2 regions of the Bacillus sp. JK74 genome follow, and region 2 is predicted to be linked to the other one. Evidence: a T-box and tRNA genes for the amino acid it is inferred to sense, from the RefSeq annotation. Region 2 holds a T-box; the other holds one or more tRNA genes.
The links. The T-box of region 2 lies ahead of tyrS (tyrosine--tRNA ligase). A T-box ahead of a tRNA ligase gene usually reads a tRNA of that ligase, here a tRNA-Tyr.

Region 1 (7,350 bases), on a different contig from region 2:
GCATATTTCAGCGCACCGGCCGCATACGGCGTGCGCCCGCTTGCCGCGATGGCGATCACGGTGTCTTCTGCGGTAAGCCCGATCGTTTTGAGATCGAGAGCGCCGGTTTCCTCGCTGTCTTCTATACCTTCAGCCGCTTGCAAAAAGGCGTCTGCCCCTCCGGCCATCAGACCGATGACGGTGTCGGGACTTACGCTGTATGTAGGCGGGCATTCAACCGCATCCAGTACACCGAGTCTGCCGCTTGTGCCCGCTCCCGCATAAATCAGCCTGCCGTTTCGCCGCAAGGACTGATGGGCGAATTGAACGGCAATCTGAATATCGGGCAGCACCTGCTGAACGGCTTCAGCCACTTTGAAATCCTCTTCGTTAATGATGCGGAGAATTTCCATCGTGTCTGCCTGATGGATTGAAGCGGTCTGCGGGTTTCTGGTTTCTGTGGTCAATCTGTGAATGTTAAGCCGGTCTGTCATGATTGTACCCTCCCAAGTCGTTAATACTTGAAGTATATGGGCTTCTGAATAGATGTTTCAAGAAAAATCGGCAGGGATGAGATGAATAATCAAGCGCTTTCACAAAAAATGATGCAGAATGTGCTGTTCACCGATCGGGCCGATCCTGCGCCGCCCTTTGTCAATAAAACCGGAAGACCGGTACAGGTTCTTTGCACGTTGATTGCGATGGTTTACAGCAAGCACGATTTCATCACACCAAGGAAAATAATTTGCGACAAAAGCGGGGAGCTGCAGCATCGCTTGTTTGGCATAACCTTTTCCCTGATGCGGCGCATGTAATGACAGCGCACTCAGCAAAATGGCAGACACATTGTTCGAATACGGGGCAATGGTTTCTTTTGAGGTATGTAAAATAAAAAAACCGACGGGACGGTCTTCTTTTAAAATGACTGTCGGGTAGCGATCCCGGATGACAAGCGCCTGCGGCAGGACATCTATCGGCAGAGCTGTGAACTTTTTATCTTCTTCACTCAGCACAAACCCGTTCAGCCCGTCTGCATGCTCCGGTTTATAAAAGGACAGGGCTACATCCATGATATCTACTCTCCTTTTTTATAATTGATCCAATTCATCTTCTGATAGAACACGGCAGCCTGCCCGTTTTAAAAGAGCGGAAGTGATGCCGTCTCCGAGTATTTTTTTTCCTGAGAAAGTGCCGTCATAGATAAAGCTGCTGCCGCAGGACGGACTGTTTTCTTTAAGGATGACCGTTGCGGCGCCTATTTCTTTTGCGTATGCTAACGTTTTTTCCGCGCCGTCCATATATAAAGCTGTAACGTCTTCGCCTGATGCCGTTACGATTCTTGCCGTTCCGTTCAGCACGTCTTCACCCGTGCCGCCGATGATTTCCGCCGGTTCGCGGGGAGTGGTGAAGCCGCCCAAAAGTTCGGGGCAGACCATAACAGCTTTCTTTTCTTCTACGAGTCTGCGGATTTTTTCCGAAGCGGCGTGAGAGCCGTTATATCTGCATTCGATACCGCCGAGACAAGAGCTGACTAAGATCATCTGTGTCCATTCCCTTCAATATTTTGATACTTTCATCATAAATGAAATAAGAGAGGAGGGATGAGTTTTTCAGTTAAAAAACGGGTAAAAAAGTTTGAAAATAAAAAAAATATTTTTTCTCTTTACAAATGGGGTGCAACCTGTATATAATAACTTTTGTCAGCTCGACGCGGACACAACGGCCCGTTGGTCAAGCGGTTAAGACACCGCCCTTTCACGGCGGTAACACGGGTTCGAATCCCGTACGGGTCATATGGAGGATTAGCTCAGCTGGGAGAGCATCTGCCTTACAAGCAGAGGGTCGGCGGTTCGAGCCCGTCATCCTCCACCATATTTGCCGGCCTAGCTCAATTGGTAGAGCAACTGACTTGTAATCAGTAGGTTGGGGGTTCAAGTCCTCTGGCCGGCACTGTTTTCCAAAAAAATACGGAGGGGTAGCGAAGTGGCTAAACGCGGCGGACTGTAAATCCGCTCCCTCAGGGTTCGGCAGTTCGAATCTGCCCCCCTCCACCATTTTTGGGCTATAGCCAAGCGGTAAGGCAACGGACTTTGACTCCGTCATGCGTTGGTTCGAATCCAGCTAGCCCAGTATCAGACACCTTTTGCATAAAGGTGTCTTTTTTTATCAGCATTTTGTTTCGATTTTTGATTGTTCATCAGATATACTATTTTTAAGCTGCTGTTAAGGCAGTATATTCTGTATTTTCCATCTACACCCTGCCTGAAATTTGGTAAAATAAATGTAATAAAAAAAATGAAACCTTTTAAAACAATCAACGTATAGATACAGACCGGTGAAGGGCAGAGGTAAGATAAAACATGGAAAACCTGATTAAAAAAAGAATCAAGCAAGTCAAAAAAGGCGATCAAAATGCGTTTGCAGAAATCGTTGACCTTTATAAAGATAAGATTTACCAGCTTTGCTACCGCATGCTCGGCAATGTTCACGAAGCGGAAGATATTGCGCAGGAAGCTTTTATCAGAGCGTATGTCAATATCGACAGTTTCGATATCAACAGAAAGTTTTCAACGTGGCTTTACAGAATTGCGACCAACCTGACCATTGACCGCATCCGCAAGAAAAAGCCTGATTACTATCTGGACGCAGAAGTAGCGGGAGCAGAAGGTCTGACGATGTATTCGCAGATCGCCGCAGACGGGGTTCTCCCTGAAGACGCCGTATTGTCATTGGAGCTGTCGGACACAATTCAGAAAAAGATTTTAAAGCTGCCGGACAAGTACAGAACAGTTATTGTATTAAAGTATATTGACGAACTCTCTTTAATTGAAATCGGGGAGATTCTGAATATCCCTGTCGGCACCGTCAAGACAAGGATACACAGAGGCAGAGAGGCTCTTAGAAAACAATTGAGGGATCTTTAAGTGGGGTGATGAAATGAGCTGTCCTGAACAGATTGTGCAGCTTATGCATAAGCATCTTGATGGAGATATCCTTCCTGAAGATGAAAACGTATTAAAACAACATTTGCAGTCATGCGGGAATTGCAAACGGCATTTTCATGAAATGGAGAAATCCGTAGCACTCGTCCGAAGCACATCGCATGTCACGGCCCCTGCTGATTTTACTGCCAAAGTTATGGCGAATCTTCCAAAAGAGAAAAAACGCGCTTCTGTAAAACGATGGATCAAAACTCATCCGATGATTGCAGCCGCAGCGGTTTTTGTGATTTTAATGGGCGGCGGTTTTTTCAACAGCTGGCATAATGACCACAATTTCAGTGTGTCCAAACAGCCGAACCTTATCGTGCAGAATCACACGGTCACCGTCCCTGAAGGCGAGACCGTAAAGGGCGATGTCACAGTAAAAAACGGCAAGCTGTTCATTGAAGGAAAAGTCGACGGCAATGTGACCGTCGTCAACGGAGAAAAATACATGGCCTCAGCCGGACAAGTCACCGGGCAGATTGAAGAGATTAACCAATTGTTTGACTGGGTCTGGTATGAACTGAAATCGGCGGGCCAGGGCGTCGTGAGCGCTTTGGATCCGAATGAAGATGAGTAAAGCGTATAATCGCTTTACTCTTTTTTTTATGCATCGCCGTGCTGGCCCATTTCACTTGAGAAATCAAAATGTGGTATAATGAGCACGCTATATGATGTACATATTGCTCATGCAGCACAATTCATAACGGAAAAAACGAAATGACTGAATTCTTGGAGGACGAGGAAATGGCTTTTGAGGACATCCCATTTTTGCAATACCTCGGCAATGCCGTTGATATTCTCCTTGTTTGGTATGTGATATATAAATTAATCATGGTCATACGCGGGACGAAGGCGGTTCAGCTTTTAAAAGGAATCGTCGTCATCGTATTGGTCCGGATGGCCAGTTCATATTTGGGACTCAGCACGCTTCAGTGGCTGATGGACCAAGCGATAACATGGGGATTTTTAGCGATCATCATTATATTCCAGCCTGAGCTGAGACGGGCGCTTGAACAGCTCGGACGGGGCCGGTTCTTTTCCAGGAGCGGAACCCCCGTGGAAGAAGCGCAGCATAAGACAATTGAAGCGATTACAAAATCGATCAGCTACATGGCGAAACGCCGCATCGGCGCACTCATCGCCGTTGAGCGCGATACGGGAATGGGCGATTATATTGAGACGGGCATCCCGCTTAATGCGCAGGTCAGCTCGGAGCTTTTGATTAATATCTTCATCCCGAATACACCGCTGCATGATGGAGCGGTCATTATGAAAAATAACGAGATTGCGGCGGCAGCCTGTTATCTGCCGCTTTCTGAAAGCCCGTTTATTTCAAAGGAGCTGGGGACGCGTCACAGAGCGGCTGTCGGCATCAGTGAAGTGACGGACAGCTTAACCATTATTGTATCTGAAGAGACGGGCGCCATCAGTGTGGCCAAAAACGGAGACCTTCACAGAGAATTGACGGAAGAAGAACTGAAAGAAATGCTTGAAGCCGAGTTTAAGAAGAACGCCAGAGACACTTCTTCTAACCGCTGGTACTGGAGGGGCAAGAAAAATGGATAAATTCTTAAACAACCGCTGGGCTGTAAAGATCATTGCATTGCTCTTGGCGCTGCTGCTTTACGTTGCGGTTAACAACAACCAGGCGCCGACTCCGAAAAAGCCGGGGGAATCCTTTTTTCCGACATCAACGACTGACGAGGCTACGCTTACTGATATTCCTGTAAAAGCATACTACGATGAAGCGAACTATGTCGTCACCGGCGTGCCCCAGACGGTAAATGTCACGATTAAAGGCTCGACAAGCGCGGTGAAAAAGGCGAGACAGACGAAGAATTTTGAGATATACGCCGATATGAATAAGCTGAAGACCGGGACTCATAAGGTCGAATTGAAGGCGAAAAACGTATCGGACGGACTGACGATCTCCATTAACCCATCAGTCACGACGGTTACGATTCAGGAAAAAACGGCTGAGAGTTTTCCCGTGGAAGTTGAATACTACAATAAAAGCAAAATGAAAAAGGGATATACCCCTCAGCAGCCGATTATCAGCCCGAAAAACGTGCAGATTACAGGTTCGAAAAATGTGATTGATAACATTTCGCTTGTCAAAGCATCCGTGAACCTTGAAAATGCAAATGAGACCATTGAAAAGGAAGTGAAGGTGACCGTCTATGACAAAGACGGCAACGCACTTCCTGTTGATGTTGAACCGTCAGTCATTAAAGTGACGGTTCCCGTAGCCAGTCCGAGCAAAAAGCTTCCTTTCAAAATCGAAAGAAAGGGAAGTCTTCCGGACGGGGTGAGTGTTGCGAGCATTGACTCGAATCCGAGTGAGGTGACGGTTTACGGCCCGCAGGATGTGCTGGATTCACTGGAATTTATTGACGGCGTATCTCTTGATTTAGGCAAAATTGATAAAGATACCGATATCAATGCCGATATCCCGCTTCCTAAGGGTGTCACTAAGGTATCACCGGAAAAAATCACGCTTCATGTTAAAGTGGACAGTGAAGACAAAAAGGATTTTGACAATGTCGCAATCAAGACGGTCGGACTGGGAGGCTCACAGCAGATTGAGTTTCTCGACCCTGAATCGCAGGCGATAAATATTACGGCCAAAGGCTCTCCCGCCAACATTAAGGCGCTGAAAAAGTCGGACATTGAACTGTATGCCAATGTCTCGGACTTGGATGACGGAGAGCACTCTGTAAAGCTTGAAGTAAACGGCCCGCAAAACGTCACATGGTCCCTGTCAAAAGACACGGTTAAGATCAAGCTGACTTCTAGGAAAAACACAAGTTCAAATAAAAATGACGGCGGCTCCGCTGATTCCGGCAATAAGAACGGCACAAGCGGAGACGCAGACAAAGACAAGAACAAGAACCGGGAAGACGACACTGACAGCGATCAGAATAAAAGTCAAAACCAGGATCAAAATCAAGACCAGGATGAAGACGGATCAAGCGCTGATTCTTCTTCAACAGAATGAAAAAGGAGCGATACAAAATGGGCAAGTATTTTGGAACAGATGGTGTAAGAGGTGTTGCCAACAGCGAGCTTACGCCAGAGCTGGCCTTTAAAGTGGGGCGTTTTGGCGGTTATGTCCTGACCAAAGATAAGCAGCGCCCGAAAGTGCTGATCGGCCGTGATACACGTATCTCCGGACATATGCTGGAGGGAGCCCTTGTCGCCGGACTTTTATCGATCGGAGCTGAAGTGATGCGCCTCGGCGTTATTTCTACGCCGGGGGTATCCTATTTAACGAAAGCCATGGATGCTGAGGCGGGCGTCATGATCTCCGCTTCTCACAACCCCGTACAGGATAACGGAATTAAATTTTTCGGAGGGGACGGCTTTAAGCTTTCTGATGAGCAGGAGGCCGAGATTGAACGTCTCATGGATGAACCGGAAGATAAGCTGCCGAGACCGACAGGCGCGGACCTCGGGCTTGTGAACGATTATTTTGAAGGCGTTCAAAAGTATCTGCAATTTTTAAAGCAGACGGCGGACGAAGATTTTACGGGCATTCATGTAGCGCTTGACTGCGCCCATGGTGCGACATCTTCCATTGCGACGCACCTTTTTGCCGATCTCGATGCTGACGTATCTACAATGGGGACGTCTCCGAACGGATTAAACATTAATGATGGCGTCGGTTCTACACACCCGGAAGCGCTGAGTGCTTTCGTCAAAGAAAAAAACGCCGATATCGGCCTTGCGTTTGACGGAGACGGCGACCGCCTCATTGCCGTTGATGAAAAAGGAAACATCGTCGACGGCGATCAGATCATGTACATATGCGCGAAGTATTTGAAATCAGAAGGCCGTCTGAAGGATGATACCGTCGTATCGACCGTGATGAGCAACCTCGGTTTCTACAAAGCGCTTGAAAAAGAAGAAATCAAAAGCGTTCAAACGGCAGTCGGCGACCGCTATGTCGTAGAAGCGATGAAAAAAGACGGCTATAATGTCGGCGGCGAGCAGTCAGGGCACCTTATTTTCCTTGATTACAACACTACCGGCGACGGTCTCTTGTCCGCGATCATGCTTGTGAATACGCTGAAGGCGTCCGGCAAAACCCTTTCAGAACTTGCGGATGAAATGAAAAAATTCCCGCAGCTCTTAGTGAACGTGAAAGTGACGGATAAATATAAGGTAGAAGAAAACGCTAAGGTGAAGGCCGTTATTTCTGAAGTGGAAAAAGAAATGAACGGAGACGGCCGGATTTTAGTGCGCCCGTCAGGCACCGAACCGCTCGTACGCGTGATGGCGGAAGCGAGAACAAAAGAGCTTTGTGACGAATATGTCACAAAAATCGTGGATGTCGTGCGGACAGAAATGGGAGCGGAGTAGCGAAGTTTATAAGCAGAGAGCG
Region 2 (7,350 bases):
TGTTTCACTGATTCACCGCCTGTCGGTTCTTAATAAAAACACATCTCTCTTAAGCATAACAAAATATAAAGCGTTTTCAATAGTGTTGTAATTTATATTTTAAAAATTGAGAAAACTGTGAACATCTACTATAATTAGTCTATAGATAAGCAAAGGGGGATGTTGCATGAATTTGAAAGCGTTGCCGGCGGAAAAGGGGAATTATCATCTGCGAAATTATGAGGAAACGTACCGCAGCTTCGATTGGAAAGAGGTCGAAGCGGAGTTTTCCTGGCATCAGACGGGGAAGCTGAATGCGGCGTACGAAGCGATTGACCGTCATGCCGAATCATTTCGAAAAAACAAAGTAGCGCTGTATTACAAGGACGCAAACCGGAATGAAAAATACACATTTAAAGAAATGATGGAGGAATCGAATCGGGCGGGAAATGTACTGAGACGGTATGGAAACGTGGAAAAAGGGGACCGCGTTTTTATTTTCATGCCGCGTTCGCCGGAGCTTTACTTTATCATGCTCGGCGCAATTAAAATCGGTGCGATCGCCGGCCCTTTATTTGAAGCGTTTATGGAAGGCGCCGTCAAAGACCGCCTGTTGAACAGCCAGGCAAAGGTTGTCGTGACGACACCTGAACTGGCCGAACGGATTCCGGCGGACAGCCTGCCCGACCTCGAGCATATTTTCATTGTCGGCGGCAGCAAAGAAGCGGGAGATAAAATCATCCATTATGATAAAGCGGCTGAGGGAGAAAGCACGAGACTTGATATTGAATGGATGGACAGAAGAGACGGCTACCTGCTTCACTACACATCAGGGTCTACCGGAACGCCCAAAGGTGTGCTCCATGTTCATGAAGCCATGATTCAGCAATACCAGACCGGCAAGTGGGTGCTTGATCTTAAAGAAGACGATATTTACTGGTGCACTGCGGACCCGGGCTGGGTGACCGGGACGGTGTACGGGATATTTGCGCCGTGGCTGAACGGAGCGGCGAACGTGATCGTCGGCGGCAGATTCAGTCCGGAAAACTGGTACGGCACGATTGAGAAGCTCGGTGTCAGCGTCTGGTACAGCGCTCCGACGGCTTTCAGAATGCTTATGGGCGCCGGAGATGAAATGGCATCCAAATTTGACCTTACTTCACTTCGTCACGTCCTGAGTGTCGGAGAACCTCTGAACCCCGAGGTCATCAAGTGGGGACATAAAGTATTCGGCAAGCGCATCCATGACACGTGGTGGATGACAGAAACGGGCGGACAGCTCATCTGCAATTATCCTTGCATGGAGATCAAGCCGGGTTCAATGGGGAAACCGATTCCGGGAGTGGAAGCGGCGATCGTTGACAATCAGGGAAATGAGCTTCCGCCGTACCGAATGGGAAATCTCGCTATTAAAAAGGGCTGGCCGTCGATGATGGATTCCATTTGGAACAACAAAGAGAAATACGATTCTTATTTCATGCCGGGCGGCTGGTATGTTTCCGGAGATTCTGCTTATATGGATGAAGACGGTTATTTCTGGTTCCAAGGCAGAGTCGATGATGTCATCATGACATCCGGCGAGCGCGTCGGCCCGTTTGAAGTCGAAAGCAAACTTGTTGAACATCCGGCAATTGCCGAAGCCGGGGTCATCGGAAAGCCGGACCCTGTCCGGGGAGAAATTATTAAAGCGTTTATCGCGCTCAGAGAAGGGCATGAGCCATCCGATCAGCTGAAGGAGGACATTCGCCTCTTTGTAAAACAGGGGCTTGCCGCGCATGCCGCACCGCGGGAAATTGAATTCAAAGATAAACTTCCGAAAACACGGAGCGGAAAAATCATGAGACGTGTGCTGAAGGCGTGGGAGCTGAACCTGCCGGCAGGCGACCTGTCCACAATGGAAGATTAAAGACGGCGTTGACATCGTATTTTATTTATGTTAAAAATGAGTAAGCTTCATACGAAAAGGTTTTGATTGAGACAAGTAGGATATCTGATTGTTCCAGAGAGCTGATGGCCGGTGAAAATCAGCACATAAGATATGCCGAATACACTCATGAACCGCTTTTGCGAACAAAGTCATTCCAAGGCTTTCAGTAGTGAAAGAACGGACACGGTCCGTTATCAAAAAGAGTGATAAAAGCTTTTTTATGCTTTTATTAGTAGGGTGGTACCGCGATTATATCGTCCCTTCGTTTTAAACGAAGGGGCGTTTTTTATTTTCATAAACAAAGGAGCAGACAAAATGACTAACTTATTAGAGGATTTATCATTCCGCGGCTTAATCCAGCAAATGACGGATGAAGAAGGACTGAATAAACAGCTGAACGAAGAAAAAATCCGTTTATACTCAGGGTTTGACCCGACGGCTGACAGCCTGCACATCGGACACCTTCTGCCGATATTGACACTGCGCCGTTTCCAGCTTGCAGGCCACCATCCGATTGCGCTTGTAGGCGGCGCGACGGGACTGATCGGCGATCCGAGCGGCAAAAAAGCGGAGCGTACGTTAAATACTCAGGATATCGTTGTCGAATGGTCGCAAAAAATTAAAAATCAGCTTTCCCGATTTTTAGATTTCGAGGCGGGAGAAAATCCCGCTGTCATAGCGAACAACTTTGATTGGATCGGAAAGCTGAGCATCATTGAATTTCTCCGCGACGTCGGAAAGAACTTCGGAATTAACTACATGCTTGCGAAAGATACTGTAAGCTCAAGAATTGAAACCGGAATTTCTTACACGGAATTCAGCTACATGATCCTGCAATCCTACGATTTTCTGAATCTGTACAGAGAAAAGAACTGCAAACTCCAAATCGGAGGCAGTGACCAGTGGGGCAACATCACGGCCGGTCTTGAACTGATCAGAAAATCAGAAGAAGAAGGGGCGAAAGCTTTCGGTCTTACCATTCCGCTCGTCACAAAAGCTGACGGCACGAAATTCGGCAAAACGGAAGGCGGCGCCATTTGGCTTGATAAAGAAAAAACATCGCCGTACGAATTCTACCAGTTCTGGATCAATACAGATGACCGCGACGTCGTCAAATACTTAAAATACTTTACTTTCTTGTCAAAAGAGGAAATTGAAGCTTATGCTGAAAAAACGGAGACGGCTCCTGAGAAAAGAGAAGCGCAGAAACGTCTCGCTGAAGAGGTGACGGTTCTTGTACACGGCCGCGAAGCGCTTGAGCAGGCCGTTCATATCTCCCAGGCGCTGTTCAGCGGCAATATTAAAGAGCTTTCTGCTCAAGACGTCAAGGTAGGATTTAAAGATGTACCTTCGTTTGAAAAAGACCGCTCTGAAGAACTGTCTTTAGTAGACGTGCTAGTGGAATCTAAATTATCGCCTTCAAAACGGCAGGCCCGCGAAGACATTCAAAACGGAGCTGTTTACATTAACGGCGAGCGCCAGACGGACATCGGGCATCTTCTGACTGCGGAAGACCGCATTGAAGATCAATTTACCGTACTGCGCCGCGGAAAGAAAAAATACTTCCTGATCACGTACTAAAAATAAAAAGCAGTCCGGCCGCTCCATGCGGCAGGCTGCTTTTTTATGTTTTGTGAATACTGCACGGGGAAATGAGTACAGTACATGGTATAAGCAAAACAGGGAAGGGGTGCTGCGCCGTGAATTTTATGTTTACCATCGCCAAAGAAAGATTGCAGCGGGATCATTGGGAACAGCAGCAAAGCATAAACGCCGAAGCCGAAGCCGAGGAATCAGAGACGGAAGAAGAAAATCCGATATCATAAAGGTAAAGCCTCCATTCTGCGGAATGGAGGCTTTTGATTGTCACCATATCAGCCTGACGGCGGCCATCAGCACGACTCCTGTGATGACCGTGATGGATAAGCTTTTTGTCAGCATCGCACAAAGCAATGTCGGGATGAGAACGATCATTGCTTTCCAATCAAAGGTCAAAGCGCTGTTTGTTTTCACAATCATGCTTTCCGTTACCAGAGCAGTCAAAATGCAAAGCGGAATAAAGGAGAGCCATTTTAAAGCCAATTCAGGCATCTGAATGTTCCGGACAAATATAAACGGAACAATGCGCGGCACAAGTGTAACAATCATGCAGCCGAGTATAATCCAGATCATTTGTGTGCTGATGCTCATTTGTCCGTCACCACCCCGATCGTTGCCACAATCACGGTTGAGACGATGACCGCGATGTGTGACGGGACGAAATACGATAACAAGACCATAAAAATGATCATATAGAGAATTAAGGAGAGGCTGTGCTTCAGCTTTTCCGAAGCGGATGACTGCAATTGCAGCACAAGCAGCGCCGCGAACATAGCGGGCAAAGCAAAGTCCAGGCCGAGCGCGTAAGGATCAGATATCCATTGCCCGAGAAGCCCGCCCATCACGCAGGAAATAACCCAGCACATGTAAGCGGTTATATTGAGGCCGTTCATCCACTTATCGTGTAACCTGCCGTTCTGAGCCGCTTTGTTCACCGCTACTCCGAAAGATTCGTCAGTAAGCAGAGCCCCGAAGCCGATATTTTTCGCCAGAGAGTATTTCGTGAAATACGGCGCGATGGTCAGGCTCAGCAGAAGGTGCCGCAGATTGACGATAAACGTCGTTAAAATAATGGCGGAAATCGGACTCCCGGAAACAAGGAGCGAGCAAATAATAAATTGGGCGGCGCCGGCATAGACACACAAGGATAACAAACAGATTTCAAGAATGCTTAGATGAGAGGCAACGCCGACGATGCCGAAAGCAAAACCGATGCTCATATAGCCCAGCAGCGTAGGCACACAATCCCGCACCCCCTGTAAAAACGTATCGTTCATTTCCCGGGAAACGGCGGTTTTTTGCACTTCTGTGTTAATCATTTTTTATACTCCTTTCATAGAGATTATAATGATAACGACTAATGAAAAAATCAAAGAAAATACGGTTCACATTTATATGAACCGATTTCCGGTGACGACATGAAATAACGAATGGTTTTGTTTCATCAGGCCTTCAACTTTTTCAGCCCCGACTTCTTTCACAAGCTCTGCGAACATCAGATCGTGCCTCATATATTCCATGGCCACGAGAACGAGAGCGGGATCTTCTGATTTAATGGCCCAGGCATTGGTCTGCGGAGAAAAATTGGCGATTAAGACTTCTTTATTATCTCGGGCAGCTATCGTTAATCTTCCGCCCATCCGTTTCTCCGCCACTTCAGGAGACATATTATGATTTGTCGTATTTCCGAGCTTCACTTCCGGAGGGCCGAACACAATCGAAAAGACGGGCAATTGTTCGGCGGCGCGTTTATTAGCGGCTTCTTGAATAAAGGGAATCTGCTGTTCCCAGACAGACAGCCACAACTCTTCCTCGGCTTTTTCAATCATATCCTTCATCTCATTGATGACATGATCATTCGTGCTGATGCGGCGGATGACATTCATCTCCTGCTCGCTTTCCAGCGCCAATAACTTTTCCTCAAGGTAGCCGAATGAGTTCTCGAAATCGTGCCGGAGCCGGTCGATTAATTCCTTTCCGGCCAGCGGGGCATATGTAACCGGATCAGACGGTACAATATGGACAGCGCCTTTATCAACTAATTTCCCCAATACCTCATAGATCATTGAGCGGGGGACGCCTGACCTTTTGCTGATTTCATATCCGGTAACAGGCGAGTGTTTCAACAAGCCGATATATGCTTTACATTCATATTGAGAAAATCCAAACTTCTGTAATTCTTTCAGAACATCGTCCATAAACATCCTCCGTAGTGGTTATTCATGAAACTACTATAATGTAAGCGGTTATATCTTGTCAATGGGACTTGAGTGCTGAAAGAAAGGTTCGCCTGTTTTGTCGCTTTCCAACTTAGTTTATGATGAGTTACATGTATGGCTTTTGTGAAAAACGTTGCCGTAGACCCACACGAATTCCGTTTGATACGATAAATACAAGAAGTCAAAAAGAGGAGGATCACGGTGGAAAACACCTCTAAAATCGCTTTTTTATCGGTTATAAGCAATTCCCTGGTCGTCATGCTCAAAATAGTGGTGGGGATAATAACCGGATCTGTCGCGATACTTTCTGAAGCCATTCATTCTTTTTTAGATTTGATCGCCGCCTTCATCGCCTTTATCTCCGTCAGGATTTCAAAAAAGCCGGCTGATACAGGGCATCCGTACGGTCATGGAAAAGTCGAGAATCTGTCGGGGACCATCGAGACGATTCTGATTTTTGCGGCAGGGATTTGGATGATATATGAATGCGTTCAAAAACTGGTGAACCCGGCGCCGGTTCATCTGCCCGTATTGGGAATTGTTGTGATGCTTGCGGGGGCTCTCATTAATTTGATCGTTTCGAAGTTCGTAAAAAGAGAAGCCGAAAAGGTTAATTCCGTGGCAATGAAATCAAATGCCCTGCATTTACTGACTGACGTGTACACATCATTAGGCGTAGCGGCAAGCCTTTTGGTCGTTACCTTAACGGAGTGGTACATACTTGATCCCATTATAGGTATGGTGCTGGCGGTGTATATCATATATGAAGCGTTTAAATTAATGAAAGAAGCATTCCCGCCGCTGATTGATACCCGTTTGTCGGAAGAGGAAGAAAAAACAATTTTAAAGATTATCGAAACATTTCAACAGGAATTTATTGAAATTCACGATTTTCGTACAAGACGCTCCGGCCCGCAAGAGTATATTGATTTTCACCTGGTCGTAGCCTCTCACGTGACGATTAAAGACGTGCACGACCTGTGTGACCGCATTGAAAGAGATATTACGAATGAATTCAAACAAGCACAGGTAATGATTCACCCCGAGCCGGAGAGCGAGAGGAAGAAATAAATCGATCTTATGTTTGCGTTTGTTCCCGGCAAAATGCCTGCAAAAGGCCCGTTCCCACGGGTCTTTTTGTTGTATAAATGTCCATTTCTCGCTCATATGAGAGAGAAGCTTATACACGTGAGGGATACATTTCATACGTTATGTTGTAAAGAAAAAGGGAGGTGAACAGAATTGAACGCTATTTCTGTTAAAGAAATTGAACATGGAGTTGCCGTTGCGGAAAGAGAAGGTTTAGGGGAGTATTTATACCAAGAACCGGTTTCCAAAAAATGTTCGGGCCGTTCCCGCAGCAGAAAACGGAGTCATCACCGGACACACCGCTCCCGCAGCAGAAAACGGAGCCATCACCGGACACACCGCTCCCGCAGCAGAAGACGGAGCCATCACCGGACACACCGCTCCCGCAGCAGAAGACGGAGCCATCACCGGACACACCGTTCACGCAGCAGACGGTCCCATCAAAAACGTACCCGCAAGCGCTGTTTTAAATGCTGACTGCAGACTCTATTACAAGTAACGGAGATCTGCTATAATGGCAAGAGAACTGCATAAAAG

Region 1: it encodes a tRNA-Tyr, which carries the amino acid that the T-box ahead of tyrS (tyrosine--tRNA ligase) is inferred to sense. The anticodon was not compared.

What each region holds. Positions count from the first base shown of each region.
Region 1 is NZ_JBSJQB010000007.1:19,697-27,046, forward strand. It holds gene murQ (N-acetylmuramic acid 6-phosphate etherase) at 1-473, opposite strand, end outside; gene ACWJJ5_RS17285 (GNAT family N-acetyltransferase) at 573-1,049, opposite strand; gene ACWJJ5_RS17290 (DUF523 domain-containing protein) at 1,068-1,520, opposite strand; tRNA gene ACWJJ5_RS17295 (tRNA-Glu) at 1,701-1,772, shown strand; tRNA gene ACWJJ5_RS17300 (tRNA-Val) at 1,776-1,851, shown strand; tRNA gene ACWJJ5_RS17305 (tRNA-Thr) at 1,857-1,929, shown strand; tRNA gene ACWJJ5_RS17310 (tRNA-Tyr) at 1,949-2,033, shown strand; tRNA gene ACWJJ5_RS17315 (tRNA-Gln) at 2,038-2,109, shown strand; gene sigW (RNA polymerase sigma factor SigW) at 2,340-2,903, shown strand; gene rsiW (anti-sigma-W factor RsiW) at 2,917-3,543, shown strand; gene cdaA (diadenylate cyclase CdaA) at 3,711-4,532, shown strand; gene ACWJJ5_RS17335 (CdaR family protein) at 4,525-5,964, shown strand; gene glmM (phosphoglucosamine mutase) at 5,982-7,328, shown strand.
Region 2 is NZ_JBSJQB010000003.1:101,141-108,490, forward strand. It holds gene ACWJJ5_RS10660 (GNAT family N-acetyltransferase) at 1-8, opposite strand, end outside; gene acsA (acetate--CoA ligase) at 167-1,885, shown strand; T-box leader at 1,939-2,171, shown strand; gene tyrS (tyrosine--tRNA ligase) at 2,222-3,487, shown strand; gene sr7p (small protein SR7P) at 3,607-3,732, shown strand; gene ACWJJ5_RS10680 (AzlD domain-containing protein) at 3,773-4,096, opposite strand; gene ACWJJ5_RS10685 (AzlC family ABC transporter permease) at 4,093-4,824, opposite strand; gene ACWJJ5_RS10690 (TrmB family transcriptional regulator) at 4,897-5,703, opposite strand; gene ACWJJ5_RS10695 (cation diffusion facilitator family transporter) at 5,926-6,795, shown strand; partial or broken gene ACWJJ5_RS10700 (hypothetical protein) at 6,967-7,017, shown strand; gene ACWJJ5_RS10705 (hypothetical protein) at 7,065-7,283, shown strand.